DNA from 2 places in the Streptomyces sp. NPDC006610 genome. Region 1 is predicted to be linked to the other one. Evidence: riboswitches for the same ligand, from Rfam matches in the RefSeq annotation. Region 1 holds a riboswitch; the other holds the start of a gene.
What was found. A riboswitch is a leader RNA that binds a small molecule or an ion and turns the genes downstream of it on or off. The one in region 1 is predicted to bind S-adenosylmethionine.
Positions count from the first base shown of each region.

Region 1 (7,489 bases):
GTCAGCACGGTCACACGTGCGCGGCTCGGCTGCTTGGGTCGACGGTGGGACGCCACGGGGGCGATCTCCTTCTTCCTTCAGCCGCCTACCGACACGCCGGCGGGCGGTTCCCCCGCCGTCACTCACCCCTTGTGAGTGATCACCCGAGCGAGGGTTCGAGGCCTGACCCTAGTGACCTGTCTGTGATCAGTTCAAATCCTCAGCTGAAAAATCTCGCCCCATCCAGCATTCTTTACACACAACTCACCCGAGGTGATGAGCGACTGACACTACGTCGCGCGATCTTCTGACCAATTCGGGCATTGGCCTTCGTTTTTGCCATTGCGGCCATAGGAGCCGAGCGGCGGACATTGGTGCGTTGGACGCCATTGACGGCCATCGGCTCCCATTGAGCCCCATTGCGGGTCGACCGGAGGTCAGCCCCGCGAGAAGCGTTTGAGGAGCACGGCGGAGGCGACGGGCCGGGCGCCGGCCCGTGCCACCCCGTCGGCGACCTCGCGGTCGGTGGAGGCGACGATGACCGGCCGGCCCGGCGGCTCGGCGCGCACCAGCTGCCGGATCAGCTCGTCGGCGGTGACACCGGGCTTGGAGAACAGCACCCGCACCCCGCGCGGCGGCGCCAGCAGCACCGGCGCGGCCAGCTCGGCCCCGTCGAAGACGCAGGTGACCTCGGCTCCGGTCTGCGCGGCGAGCTGGGAGAGCTGGCCGAGCAGCCGCAGCCGCTGCTTCTCCAGCGGCATCTGGGGATAGCCGGTCTTGGTGACGTTGTAGCCGTCGACCAGGAGATGGGCCTGCGGCAGCGCCAGCAGCTGGTCGAGGATCGCGGGGTCGTCCTCGGACAGGGCGCGGGCGGCGATGTCCTTCGGCGTCATCCGCCCCGGCTCGACCGCGTCGACGGTGTCGGCGGGCCGCACCGACACGGGCGGCAGCGCCAGTTCGCGGCGCAGGCCCTGGGCGGCGTCCAGCACGGTGTCGAGCAGCAGCCGCACCCGCATGTCCTCGACGCTGCGGCCCTCGCGGGCCGCCCGGCGGGTGGCCTCCAGGGCGGCCTCCGCCTCGCCCAGCCGGGCCTTGAGACGCCGGGTCTCGCTCTCCGCGGCGGACACCTGCGCGTGGCTCTCGGCGCGCACGGCCTCCATCTCTCCGTGGGCCTTGCGCAGCGCCGCCTCGCCGCGCTTGACGTCGCTCAGGGCGGAGCGCAGCTTGCGGTGAAGCGATTCGGCTTCCTTGCGGGCGGCGTCCAGTTCGGTGCGCAGCCGCTCGGTCTCGGCGCGGGTGTGCTCACGCGCGGCGGCGAGTTCGGCGCGCAGACGCTCCAGTTCGGCGCGGTTCTCCTCGTCGGCGCGCTCGGCGTCCGCGCGCTGGGCCTCCTCGCCGGCGGCGGTCACCAGCTTCACCCAGCCGGCCGTACGCAGCACGTACGCCGCGGCGGCGACGTCCAGCGGGTCGGCGGCGGGCGGGGGCGCGCCCGAGTCGAGGGCGCCGCACAGCTCGGGCTGGACCTCCCGGAACTTCTCGCCGATGCGCTGCCGGAACAGCGGGTCGGTCTCCAGGGCCGCGGCCATGGCGTTCCCGGCGAACTTGGCACGGCGGTTGGGGGCGAAACGGGCGTACTGCCGCAACTGGGCGGGCAGTTCGGCCATGGTCAGTCCGCCGAAGCCGTCGGCGACGATCTGCACGACGCGGCGGCGCACACCCTCGGGCAGCGGACGGTCGAGCACCTCAGCGGCGCCGTCGTCCGGCTCCCCGCCTGTGGTCTCCACCATCCTCACCCCAATGCCTGTACGCGACCCCGGTCACGGGATCACCGGCCCAGGAGCCCGCTCCCGTCAGGAGCCGACGCCGGGCCTCTCCACGAGTTCCACCTGATCCACGGCGTTGCACCAGCGGCACCGCACCGACTCGATGGTCTCACTGACGACCTCGCGCTCCTCCACGTTCGGCTCACCGGCCAGGTCGAGGTGCACGTACTCGACCACCTTGGAGGAACGGGTCACGTCGAAGCGGGTGAGGTTGCCGCACAGCTTGCAGCGCCACCGCGTCGAGGCGGTCGGCAGGGGAACCGTCATCGTGCCTGGTCCCTTCCCTTCTGGTTTCCCGGCGCGCCAGCGTGCCTGGAGCGTGTGGCTCGTAACCCTACGGCCTGCCGGGTGCCCGACGCCCGTCCGTCCACGGCGGCGAGGCGGTCCGTGCGGATACGTCCCGTTGCGTCATGCTCTGTGTTCATGGTCAGCGACTGGAGGGCGGTGGCCCTGAGAGCCCGGCGGAGGCCGCCGGCGCCGGTGACGTACGGGCTGATCGGCCTGTGCTGCGTGATCTTCCTGATCGGGCCCGCGTCGGGACTCGGCCCCGCCTACGGCACGGGGGAGGAGCTGCTCGCGGTGCAGCGGGCCTATTTCCGCCGCTGGGGCGTGATCCCCGCAGAGCTGTTCGGCGGCTCCCCCGGGGCCCTCCTCACCCCGGCGACGGCACTGTTCGTGCACGGCAGCTGGGTGCATCTGCTCGGCAACATGCTGTTCCTGCACGTCTTCGGCGCGATGACCGAGGAACGCATGGGCCGGGCCGGGTTCACCCTCTTCTACGTCGGCTGCGGCTGCCTCGCGCTGCTGGCGTACGCGGCGGCCAACGCGGGCTCCGAGCAGTCGCTGGTCGGCGCGTCCGGGGCGATCTCGGCGGTGCTCGGGGCGTTCCTGTTCCTCTTCCCGACCGCGCGGGTGACCAGTCTGCTGCCGTTCCTCTTCTTCCTGCCGCTGCGCTTCCCGGCGTGGGTGGTGCTGCCCTTCTGGGCGGCCCTGCAGTGGCTGGCGGCGGGCCGCTCCGACGGCGGGCCGGGGGTGGCGTACCTGGCCCACCTGGTGGGCTTCGCCCTGGGCTTCGGCTACGCGTGGGCCCGGTTCGGCCGGAGGACTAGAGTGAAACCCGCCCCAGCTCCGGCCCCCGAGGGAGAGAACCAGCCGTGATCACCGCGATCGTCCTGATCAAGACCAGCGTGGACCGGATCCCCGAGATCGCCGAGCGGATCGCGGCGCTGGACTCCGTCAGCGAGGTCTTCTCGGTCACCGGCACGTACGACCTGATCGCGATGGTCCGGGTCCGCCACCACGAGGACCTGGCGGAGGTCATCCCCGGCCGCATCAGCAAGATCCCGGGCGTGGAGGCGACGGACACCCATGTGGCGTTCCGCACCTACTCCCAGCACGACCTGGAGGCGGCCTTCGCCATCGGCCTGGACAATTGAGGCCGGGCTGACCGGCCGGCCGCCGGGGACGGTCACCACCGCCCCCGGCCCAGGCGACGCCCCGGGGGGCGCGGGGAACTGCGCGACCAGCCCTCCACAACCCGCACCCGAAGCACACGCCCCTCGGACACGGCCCCTCACAGCCGACGTCCGGGCAACACCCCAAGGGCGCGGGGAACTGCGCGACCGGCCCCCGACACCCTCACCCGAACACCACGCCCTCGCCCCCGACGACCTCAAGCCGCCGGCCCAGGCACCGGCACGCACCGCCCGCCCTCCGTCCGGTAGGACCACCGCGACCCGTTCCCGAGCAGCTCCCGCGTCGCCCGCAGGAACCGGTCCACATGCTCCTCGGGAGTCCCGGCGCCGAAGCTGACCCGGACGGCGCCGGCGGTCCCGGGCGTCCCGCACTCCTGAGACGTCCCCGACGTCCCGGCCGCGCCGTCCAGCAGCGTGCGCAGCAGCGGATGGGCGCAGAACAGCCCGTCCCGCACCCCGATGCCGTACTCCGCGGACAGTGCCGCGGCGAAGTGCGAGCCGTTCCAGCCGTCCACCACGAAGGACAGGACGCCGACCCGCGGCGCGTCCTCGCCGAACAGGGACAGCACCCGCACCTGCGGCAGCCCGGCCAGTCCCTCGCGCACCTTGCGCAGCAGGTACTCCTCGCGGGCGACCAGGGACTCGAAGCCGGCCTCGGTGAGCGCCTGGCAGGCCGACGCGACGGCGTGGGCGCCGATGACGTTCGGGGACCCCGCCTCGTGCCGGGCCGCGCCGTCGTGCCACTCCACCTCCACGCCGCCGTCCGCCCGCCGGGCGACCCTGCGGCTGGCCCCGCCGCCGGCGAGGTACGGTTCGGCGGCGCCCAGCCAGTCGGCGCGGCCGGCGAGGACGCCGGCGCCGAAGGGGGCGTAGAGCTTGTGCCCGGAGAAGGCGACCCAGTCGACGTCCAGATCGCGCACCGACACGGGGCGGTGCGGGGCGAGCTGGGCGGCGTCCAGGACGATCCGGGCGCCGTGCGCGTGCGCGGCGGCGGCCAGTTCCCGTACCGGCCACAGCTCGCCGGTGACGTTGGACGCCCCTGTGACGCAGACCAGCGCGGGGCCGTACGGGTCCCGGTCGGCGAGGGCCCGCTCCAGGGCCGCCACGGCCTCGCCGGGGCTGCGCGGCGCGTCGAGCCAGGTGACCGCGTCCTCGGGCCAGGGCAGCAGCGCGGCATGGTGCTCGGTCTCGAAGACGAAGACCCGGCATCCGGCGGGCAGCGCCCCGGCCAGGAGGTTCAGGGAGTCGGTGGTGGAGCGGGTGAAGACGACCTGGTCGTCGGCCCGGCAGTCGAGGAAGCCCGCGACCGTGGCGCGGGCCTTCTCGAACAGGTCGGTGGACAGCTGCGAGAGGTACCCGGCACCGCGGTGCACGCTGCCGTAGTACGGCGCGTACGCCGCCACGTCGTCCCACACCCGCTGGAGCGCGGGCGCGCTGGCCGCGTAGTCGAGCGCGGCGTAGACGGCCTCGCCGCCGGTCACGAGCGGCACGGTGACATCCCGTCCCAGAACGGGCAGCGGGGGGCAAATGGCCGGGGCGGAGGCAGCGGAGGATACGGAAACCGGCATGACGAGGACTCCCGTGAGTCGAGCGCTGGGCAGCAGCGCGGGGGACGAGAAGAAAGGGGGTGCGCCGAGGCGACCGGTGCGGGAGGCGCGCGCGTCGACGGCGCACCCGGGGCACGGCTGGAAAACGGCCGACAGGCCTAGCGCATTCGTTTGCTCACGGAAGGCTCCCTCGAACGACCCAGGACCCCTGGTCTCGCGAGGGGTCCGCGCTTGCCGCAGACCTTGCTGTCTGCGGCCTGGTCTTCACCCGGGGCACCCCGCCACGGACGGAGGGTTGCCGGACAGCCGGCCGGGGCCTGATGGCTGTCGCTCATGACCTGGTCCCACATCTTGCCACACTGTCGGATACGCGCAAGGGCGCGGTCCGCATCCCGGACCGCGCCCCTGCGCCATCTGCCTTTGCCCACGCGGCCGTTCAGGCGTTGCTGACCGCCACCCAGCGCTCCAGGACCCGCCCGGCCGCCCCGGAGTCGATGGACTCGGCCGCCTTCGCCATGCCGTCCCGGAGCTGCTCCGCGAGCGGTCCCGTGCCCGGCTCCAGCGCCACCAGGGCCGCCGCCGAGTTCAGCAGCACCGCGTCCCGGACGGGACCCCGCTCGCCGTCGAGCAGCCGACGGGCCACCTCGGCGTTGTAGGAGGCGTCGGCGCCGCGCAGCGCCTCCAGCGGGACCGGCTCGATGCCGACGTCCCGCGGGTCGAAGACCTCCTCGGTCACCTTGCCGTCGCGGACCACCCACACCCGGGAGGTGGCGGTGACCGTCAGCTCGTCGAGGCCGTCGTCGCCGCGGAAGACCAGCGAGGAGTTGCCGCGTTCGGCGAGCACGCCGGCCACGATCGGGGCCATGCGCGCGTCGGCGACGCCCACCGCCTGGGCCCGCACCCGCGCCGGGTTGGTCAGCGGGCCGAGGAAGTTGAAGGTGGTCCGGATGCCCAGCTGGCCACGCGCCGCAGCCACATGGCGCAGCGCCGGGTGGAACCTGACCGCGAAGCAGAAGGTGATCCCGGCCTCCTCGGCCACCTCGGCGACCCGCCGCGGCGTCAGCTCCAGATTGACCCCGAGCTTCTCCAGCACGTCGGACGCGCCGGACGCGGAGGAGGCGGCGCGGTTGCCGTGCTTGACGACCTTGGCGCCGGTGCCGGCGATCACCACGGCGGACATGGTGGAGATGTTCACCGTCTTGGCGCCGTCGCCGCCGGTGCCGACGATGTCGACGGTCTCCCCCGGCACCTCGATCACGTTGGCGTGCTCGTACATGGTGCGGACCATGCCGGCGATCTCCTCGACGGTCTCGCCCTTGGCCCGCAGGGCCACCGCGAAACCGGCGATCTGGGCGTCCGTCGCCTCGCCCCGCATGATCACGTCCATCGCCCAGGCCGTGTCGTCCGCGCTCAGGTCGCGGCCGTCGAGCAGGCCGTTCAGCAGGGCGGGCCAGGTGCGGCCCGCCGCGGTGTCGCCTCCAGCGGGGGTCACAGCGCTCATAAGCCGCTCCTGGCTCGGTCCCGGATGTCGGGACGGGTGTCTCGGACGGGCTCCACCCTATCCAGCCGCCGGACAAGACGGAGGGCCCCGTCCGTACACCGGACGGGGCCCTCGGCCGTGGCTGTGGCGAACGCAGCGATCAGTGGTGGCCGTGGCCGCTCGTGATCTCCTTGTACTCCTCGACGGTGGGCTTCGGGATCTGCGACTCCTCGCCGAAGTAGGCGTTGCTGAGCTTGACGCGCAGCTTCTCGGAGCCCTTCACCTTGCGCTTGACGCCGTTCTCGTCGACCGTCTGGCCGATGGCCAGCGGCTTGTACTGCTCGTGCGCCGTGAGCGTGTGCAGCTGCTCCTGGCTGAGCGGCTCGTGCACCTCGATGAACTCACCGTGCGGCAGGCGCTTGATGGTGCCGGTCTCCCGGCCGTGCAGCACCTTGTCCCGGTCCCGGCGCTGGAGGCCGAGGCAGATCCGCTTGGTCACGACGAACGCGATGACCGGTCCCACGAAGAACCCGATCCGGACGAACCACGTGACCGCGTTGATCGACAGATGGAAGTGGGTCGCGACGATGTCGTTGCCACCGCCGATCAGCATGATCATGTACGCGGTGATCCAGGCCACGCCGAAGGCGGTGCGGGTCGGGGCGTTGCGCGGGCGGTCCAGCAGGTGGTGCTCCCGCTTGTCCCCCGTGACCCAGGCCTCGATGAACGGGTACAGGGCGATCACCGCGAGGAACAGACCGAAGATCACCAGCGGGACGAACACGCCCAGGACGAGCGTGTGACCCCAGAAGTTGATCTCCCAGCCCGGCATGGCGCGCACCAGGCCCTCGGCGAAGCCCATGTACCAGTCGGGCTGGGCGCCCGTGGACACCTGGTCCGCCCGGTAGGGGCCGAGGACCCAGATCGGGTTGACCGACGCGATGCCGGCGAGAGCCGCGGTCACACCGAAGACCAGGAAGAAGAAGCCTCCGGCCTTGGCCGTGTAGACCGGCAGCAGCGGCATGCCGACGACGTTCTTGTTGGTCCGGCCGGGGCCCGGGAACTGGGTGTGCTTGTGGTAGAAGACCAGGATCAGGTGGGCGCTCACCAGCGCCAGCATGATGCCCGGCAGCAGCAGGATGTGGATCGAGTAGAACCGGGCCACGAAGTCCGTGCCGGGGAACT
Region 1 covers NZ_JBEXOP010000020.1:23,537-31,025, forward strand. Annotated here, with positions in the region: gene ABZY13_RS17930 (NlpC/P60 family protein) at 1-56, opposite strand, end outside; gene ABZY13_RS17935 (NYN domain-containing protein) at 417-1,766, opposite strand; gene ABZY13_RS17940 (hypothetical protein) at 1,830-2,069, opposite strand; gene ABZY13_RS17945 (rhomboid family intramembrane serine protease) at 2,226-2,960, shown strand; gene ABZY13_RS17950 (Lrp/AsnC ligand binding domain-containing protein) at 2,957-3,238, shown strand; gene ABZY13_RS17955 (aminotransferase class V-fold PLP-dependent enzyme) at 3,475-4,845, opposite strand; SAM riboswitch class IV at 5,047-5,163, opposite strand; gene trpD (anthranilate phosphoribosyltransferase) at 5,261-6,325, opposite strand; gene ABZY13_RS17965 (cytochrome bc complex cytochrome b subunit) at 6,465-7,489, opposite strand, start outside.

Region 2 (7,489 bases), on a different contig from region 1:
TCGTCCGTCTTCTTGGCGACTTCCTTGACCAGCTCGGCGCCGATCTTCTCGTACGGGTCCTCGAGCTCGATCTCCTTGGCGATGGAGACACCATCGTTGGTGATCGTGGGGGCGCCCCACTTCTTCTCGAGGACGACGTTGCGGCCCTTGGGGCCGAGCGTCACCTTCACGGCGTCCGCGAGCTGGTTCATGCCGCGCTCGAGGCCGCGCCGCGCCTCCTCGTCGAACGCGATGATCTTGGCCATGTGAAGTGGTCCCTCCAGGACTGGGGGTGATTCCTTCGGACCGCGCCCGCGCCCGCGACGGACGGCTCGCCGGCCCCGTGGTTCCTTGCCCCACCTGGCCCGCGGGCCTCACCGACCCGGTCCTTCTTTGTCACTCTCACCTTCAGAGTGCTAACGCCAATGATTAGCACTCGGGTGTGGTGAGTGCAAGCGCCTCCCGGCATCCGGCCACCCGGAGGCGTGGGTCCGGACAGCCGGAAGCGCGGGTCCCGACCGCCGGAAGCGGCGGATCCGCGGACGGCCGAAGGCGACGGACCCGGAGGCCGGAGGCGGACCCGGAGGCCGGAGGCGCGGGCCCGGACAGCCAGAGGCGCGGGCCCGGACGGCCAGAGGCGTGGGGCCGGACGGCCGGAGGCGGACCCGGAGGCGGGCCCGGACGGCCGGGGACGCGGGCCCGGACAGCCGAAGGGCCCGCACCCCTGGGGATGCGGGCCCTTCGGAGAAAGACCTTCGCCTGCGGTGGTCGGTCGCGCGTTTCAGGCAGTGACGCGGACCATGTCGGCCTGCGGGCCCTTCTGACCCTGCGAGATCTCGAACTCGACTCGCTGGCCCTCTTCGAGGGTCCGGTACCCGTCCATCTGGATCGCGCTGTAGTGGACGAAGACGTCCGCACCACCGTCGACCGCGATGAAGCCGTACCCCTTCTCCGCGTTGAACCACTTGACGGTGCCCTGAGCCATGCCTAACTCCCCTATTACTGGCCCTTGCACAGATCCACACTTCGCGGACCCGGGTCAGATCTCACCCCCCAATGGCTGGGGGCGTGCGCCGGAACGCGTCGACCGCGGCCGAATGTATCTGTCCAACTGCCGTCTGCAACAGGTCAGTCGGACGAGAAATCTGGGCGCGAGCGGTCGGGAATTTACGGAAAATCCGCCAGACTTCAGGGCAAGCCGGACCGCGGAAAAGGCCAGGATGGCCGAAAAGGATCGCACACTTTGGCTACTTCTCGACGGAAGCGCAGCGTTCCACATATGCGCCCGGCAAGGTGAAAGGGGGCGCGTTCCCCAACTCTACCGTGCTCAATCACATTGAATGGCCCCCTCCGCTTCTCTTGGGGAGGGGGCCATTCAACGGACGTCCGGTGTTCAGCCGCCGGCGACGGCGGGGATGATCGACACGCCCGCGCCGTCCGGGGTGGCGGTGTCCAGACCCTGTTCAAAACGGACGTCGTCGTCGTTGACGTACACGTTGACGAAGCGGCGCAGCTTGCCCTGGTCGTCCAGGACGCGGGCGGCGATGCCCGTGTGGTTCTTCTCCAGGTCGGCGATGACCTCGCCGAGGGTGGCCCCCTCGGCGGCGACCTCGGCCTTCCCGCCCGTGTAGGTGCGCAGGATGGTGGGGATGCGGACGGTGACGCTCATGGCTCGGTGACCTCCGGTCGGGGTGGCTGGCGTACGCGGATGCGGAAGGGGGCGGCGGACCGGCGGATCAGGCGAGGCCGGCCGCGCGGAACGACTCCAGGCTCGGCCGGATGGTCGCGGTGAGCCCCGTCCCCGCCACGGCGTCCAGCGTCTTGAGACCGTCGCCCGTGTTGAGGACGACCGTGGTCTTCGCCGGGTCCAGCACGCCGTTCTCGATCAGCTTGCGGGTCACGCCCACCGTCACGCCGCCGGCCGTCTCCGCGAAGATGCCCTCGGTGCGGGCCAGCAGCCTGATGGCGTCCACGATCTGCTCGTCCGTGACGTCCTCCACGGCGCCGCCCGTGCGGCGGGCGATGTCGAGGACGTAGGGCCCGTCGGCCGGGTTGCCGATGGCGAGGGACTTGGCGATGGTGTCGGGCTTCTGCGGCCGGACGACGTCGTGCCCGGCCTTGTACGCGGTGGACACCGGCGAGCAGCCCTCGGCCTGGGCGCCGAAGATCTTGTACGGCCGGTCCTCGACCAGACCGAGCTTGATCAGTTCCTGCAGCCCCTTGTCGATCTTGGTGAGCTGGGAGCCGGAGGCGATCGGCACCACGATCTGGTCCGGCAGCCGCCAGCCGAGCTGCTCGCAGATCTCGTACGCGAGGGTCTTGGACCCCTCCGCGTAGTACGGCCGCAGGTTGACGTTGACGAAGCCCCAGCCCTCGCCGGCCGGGTCGCCGATCAGCTCGGAGCAGAAGCGGTTGACGTCGTCGTAGTTGCCCTCGATGCCGACCAGCTCGCCGCCGTAGACGGCGGCCATGACGACCTTGCCCTGCTCCAGGTCGTGCGGGATGAACACGCAGGAGCGCAGGCCGGCCCGGGCGGCGGCGGCGCCGACCGCGCCGGCCAGGTTGCCGGTGGAGGAGCAGGACAGGGTGGTGAAGCCGAAGGCACGGGCGGCCTCCAGGGCCTGGGCGACGACCCGGTCCTTGAAGGAGTGGGTCGGGTTGCCGGAGTCGTCCTTGACGTACAGACCGCCGGTCACGCCGAGTTCGCGGGCGAGGTTGTCGGCCTGGACGAGCTTGGTCCAGCCGGGGTTCAGGTTGGGCTTGTCCGCCACGTCGGCCGGGACGGGCAGCAGGGGCGCGTAGCGCCAGATGTTCGCGGGTCCCGCCTCGATGCGCCGCCGCAGTTCCTCGGTGTCGTAGGCCGAGAAGTCGTACGCGATCTCCAGCGGGCCGAAACACTCCTCGCAGGCGAAGACCGGTCCGAGGGGTACGCGGTGACCGCACTCGCGGCAGGAGAGCGCCGCGGCGGGACCCAGGTCCACGGAGGCGGCGGAATCGGTGGTGCTTGCAACGGTCTGCACAGCCATGTGAGGCGAGGCCCTTTCTCCTCATCTTCCTCACGACGCATCTCGCCGTGAGACGGATTTGGCACCTTCCCTAGCCGGGAGCCTCGCGGAAACGATCAACACTGATCTACGAGACCGGCTGGAGGGTTGCCGGGGCTTCATCGGGCCGTATCCCTCTGCCCCTCTGGATGAGCTGTATGTGGTTGTCGGCATGGCGACCCCCGACATGCGATGGTCACCAGCGTTGTTCAAGACTGTAACCGAAGGCCAGGACAGTTGAGATAGTCGTCCGAAGCGCGAGATGGATCACATGCCGGTCGGAACGTCCGGACATGTGCTCCCCCACTCGCCGAGAGAACGCGAAGGAGCCGCAGGCTGTGCTGGAAGAAGTCGAGCGCTGGCTGAACACCCGCTCCTGGTCCGCGACCGATCGCCCGCTGCACAAGATCCTGGCCGCCAAGCGTGCCACGGGCCAGTCGGTCAGCGTCGTGCTGCCCGCCCTCAACGAGGAGGAGACGGTCGGCGACATCGTCGCCGTGATCCGGCACGACCTGATGCACCAGGTCCCGCTCGTCGACGAGATCGTCGTCGTCGACTCGGGCTCCACCGACCGCACCTCCGAGGTGGCCGCCGCCGCGGGCGCCCGGGTGGTGCACCGCGACGAGATCCTCCCGCGCCTCCCCGCCGTGCCCGGCAAGGGCGAGGTGCTGTGGCGCTCCCTGCTGGTGACCGACGGGGACATCGTCTGCTTCATCGACGCGGACCTGCGGGAGTTCTCGTCGGACTTCGTCTCCGGGATCGTCGGCCCGCTGCTGACCGACCCGGACGTCGACCTCGTCAAGGGGATGTACGACCGCCCGCTGGGCGGCGCGGCGGGGCAGGGCGGCCGGGTGACCGAGCTGATGGCACGCCCGCTGCTCAACATGCACTGGCCGCAGCTGGCGGGCTTCGTGCAGCCGCTGGGCGGCGAGTACGCGGCCCGCCGCTCGCTGCTGGAACAGCTGCCCTTCCCCGTCGGGTACGGCGTGGAGCTGGGCATGCTGGTCGACGCCCTGCACCTGGTGGGGCTCGACGCGCTGGCCCAGGTGGACATCGGAGTGCGCAAGCACCGGCACCAGGACGGGCAGGCGCTCGGCCGGATGGCCGCGGCGATCTACCGCACCGCGCAGCTGAGGCTGGCGCGCGGGCATCTGATCCGGCCCGCCATCACCCAGTTCGAGCGGGGGTCGGAGGGGTTCGAGCCGCGCACGTACTCGGTGGACACGGAGGAGCGTCCGCCGATGGTGGAGATCGCGGAGTACGCGCGGCGCAGGGTGGCGTGAGGCGGCCGGGCGCGGGCCGGACGGGAGCGGAAGGGGCCGGACGAGAGGTCGGACGAGGAGCCGGACGGCGGGCCGCGCGGAGGGTCGCGCGGCCGGTCGTCCGCCGTCGCACGGCCGGTCGTATACGGCACGCGATCCGGCCGCCGAACTGCTGGAACCGTACGTTTGAGCGGTTGGGGGGCGGGCTAGGTTGAGGCTTATGGCTTCGACGTACGGTGCTGCACAGGTCCTGCTCGCCTCCAACCGGGGGCCGGTCTCCTACACGGTCGGCGAGGACGGTTCGCTGAACGCCCGCAGGGGCGGTGGCGGCCTGGTCTCCGGGCTGTCGGCGATCGGTCCGGACGCGGGCGCGCTGTGGGTGTGCTCGGCCCTGAGCGACGGGGACCGCGAGGCGGTGCGGCGCGGGGTGGGCGAGTCCGGGGTGCGGATGCTGGACATTCCGGGGGACGTGCACGCGGACGCGTACAACGGCGTCGCGAACTCGGTGCTGTGGTTCGTGCACCACATGCTCTACCAGACGCCGGTGGAGCCGGTGTTCGACGCGGAGTTCCGGCGCCAGTGGGCGTCGTACGTCACGTACAACGAGGCGTTCGCGCGGGCGCTGGCCGAGGAAGCGGCCGAGGGCGCGGCGGTGCTGGTGCAGGACTACCACCTCACGCTCGTGCCGGGGCTGCTGCGCGAGCTGCGCCCGGACCTGCGGATCGGCCACTTCTCGCACACGCCGTGGGCGCCGCCGGAGTACTTCCGGATGCTGCCGGACGACGTGGCCGGGCAGGTGCTGCGCGGGATGCTGGGCGCAGACCGGCTGGGTTTCCTCACCCGCCGCTGGGCGGAGGCGTTCACGGCGTGCTGCGAGGCGTTCGCCGGGGGCCTCGGCGGGACGCGCGTGGGCGTGCACGGCCTGGGAGCGGACGCGGACTTCCTGCGCCGGCGCTCGCGCGAGGCGGACGTCGAGGAGCGCATGGAGTCGCTGCGCGCGGAGATCGGCGAGGGCCGCCGGGCGATCGTCCGCGTGGACCGCACGGAACTCTCCAAGAACATCGTCCGCGGCCTGCTGGCCTACCGCCGGCTCCTGGAGGACCGCCCCGAGTGGCACGAGCGGGTGGTGCACGTCGCGTTCGCCTACCCGTCGCGGCAGGACCTCGCGGTGTACCGCGACTACACGGCGGAGGTGCAGCGCCTGGCCGCGGAGATCAACGACCAGTACGGCACGCCGGGCTGGACGCCGGTGGTCCTCCACGTCAAGGACGACTTCGCCCGCTCCCTGGCCGCGTACCGCCTGGCCGACGTGGCCCTGGTGAACCCGATCCGGGACGGCATGAACCTGGTCGCCAAGGAGGTCCCGGTCGTCTCGGACGACGGCTGCGCCCTGGTCCTGTCCCGCGAGGCGGGCGCCTACGAGGAACTGGGCGAGGACGCGCTGGTCGTCAACCCCTACGACGTCACCGCCACGGCGGAGGCCCTCCACGCGGCCCTGACGATGCCCGCCGCCGAGCGGGCCGACCGCACCAAGCGCCTCGCCGCGGCGGCGACGGCCCTCCCCCCGGCCCAGTGGTTCCTGGACCAGCTGAACGCCCTGCGGGGGGACGGGGCGGCCTGAGCACCCGGTGGGGCCTCGGCTTCCGGGACGGTGGATCGGATCGGTGAGGGCGGCGGCCTGAGCGGAACGGCCGCCCGCAGAGCCTCGGCCACCGGGCCCAACGGCTCCGCCGCGCCCGTTCGCCGACCGGCGCGACCCCGCCGCCGGACCGGCGATCGCGCCACACGGCGGGGCCGTGCAGCCGGCGGTGCACGGCCCGCCCGGGCCGCGGACCGCCCGGGCCCCTGCTCGTCCCGGCCGACCACCCGGCGCGACGGACGAGGTCGCACCAGCCACACGGGCCGCACCGCGGCCCGTTCGCAGCCGGGCCGGCCGACGGCGCTCGTCGGCCGGCACACGTCGGCCGCGGACGGACGGTGGTCACAGGGAAGGCCGCTGCGGCGGCCGGCCCCGCGGACGGAGCCGTCGGCGGCCGGCGGCCCACCGCGGTGCCGGGACCCCGCGCGACCGGTCCGGTACCGCCACGCGTCCGCGCCCCCGAGGGGGAGGGCTCAGCCCAGCCGTGCCGCCAACGCCCCCAGCAGGCCCACCACGCCCTCCGGGCCGTCGACCACCAGGTCCGCGCGTTCGCGCAGTTCCGTGACCTCGTCGCTGCCGCTGCAGACCAGGACGCCGGGGACGCCCTCGCCGCGGAGTTTGTCGACCGCGGCGAAGGCCGGGAGGTCGCCGAGGTCGTCGCCGGCGTAGAGGACCGACTCGGCGCCCGTGTCGCGGAGGTACTCCGAGAGGGCGACGCCCTTGTCGACGCCCGGGGGGCGCAGTTCGAGGACCATGCGGCCGGGTTCGACGATCAGGCCGTGGCGGGTGGCGAGGTCGGCGAGCGGCTCGCGCAGGGCCTCGAAGGCGGCCTGCGGGTCGGCGGCGCGGCGGGTGTGGACGGCGAGCGCGCGGCCCTTCTCCTCCACCCAGGTGCCCTGCCAGGCGCCGACCCCGTCGAGGACGCCGGGCAGTTCGGCCCGGACGGCGGCGACGCCGGGGTGCGGGGCGGGCGCGCTGACCTCGCCGCTGACGGCGTCCCAGCGTTCGGCGCCGTAGTGGCCGAGGACGACGAGGTGCTCCAGGCCGGGAACGCCCGCGAAGCCGCCGTAGCGCACGGCGACGCCGGCCGGGCGGCCGGTGATCACCGCGACGGCGGCGACCTCGGGGGCGAGGGCGGCGAGCGCGGACACCGCGCCGGGGTGCGCGCGGGCCTGTTCGGGGTCCGGCACGATCGGGGCGAGCGTCCCGTCGAAGTCGAGGGCGATCACCGCCTTGCCGGGCCGTGCGAGCAGGGCGTCGAGCCCGTCGCGGCCGGCCGGGGTCGAGGGGGTCGGCAGAGGGGGGTGGGGTTCGGTCTCGTGGCTGCCCATACGGGGACCATATCCACGCCGCCCGGCCTCAAGCAGCCCGGCCGCTACCGCTCGGCCCGCCGCCGGTCCCGTATCCGCCGCAGCCGGTTGACCGTGACCGGGTCGTGCGCCAGCGCGCGCGGGTCGTCCAGCAGCGCGTTGAGCAGCTGGTAGTACCGCACCGGCGCGAGGCCCAGCTCCTCGCGTATCGCGCGCTCCTTCGCGCCGGGCCCCGCGAACCCCCGCCGCTCCAGC
Region 2 covers NZ_JBEXOP010000012.1:57,420-64,908, reverse strand. Annotated here, with positions in the region: gene groL (chaperonin GroEL) at 1-245, opposite strand, end outside; gene ABZY13_RS12470 (cold-shock protein) at 761-964, opposite strand; gene ABZY13_RS12465 (ubiquitin-like small modifier protein 1) at 1,373-1,648, opposite strand; gene thrC (threonine synthase) at 1,716-3,005, opposite strand; SAM riboswitch class I at 3,024-3,179, opposite strand; gene ABZY13_RS12455 (glucosyl-3-phosphoglycerate synthase) at 3,362-4,306, shown strand; gene ABZY13_RS12450 (trehalose-6-phosphate synthase) at 4,506-5,906, shown strand; gene otsB (trehalose-phosphatase) at 6,398-7,255, opposite strand; gene ABZY13_RS12440 (DUF3263 domain-containing protein) at 7,300-7,489, opposite strand, start outside.
Region 2: linked by a shared signal. The riboswitch ahead of thrC (threonine synthase) and the one ahead of ABZY13_RS17955 (aminotransferase class V-fold PLP-dependent enzyme) in region 1 are both predicted to bind S-adenosylmethionine.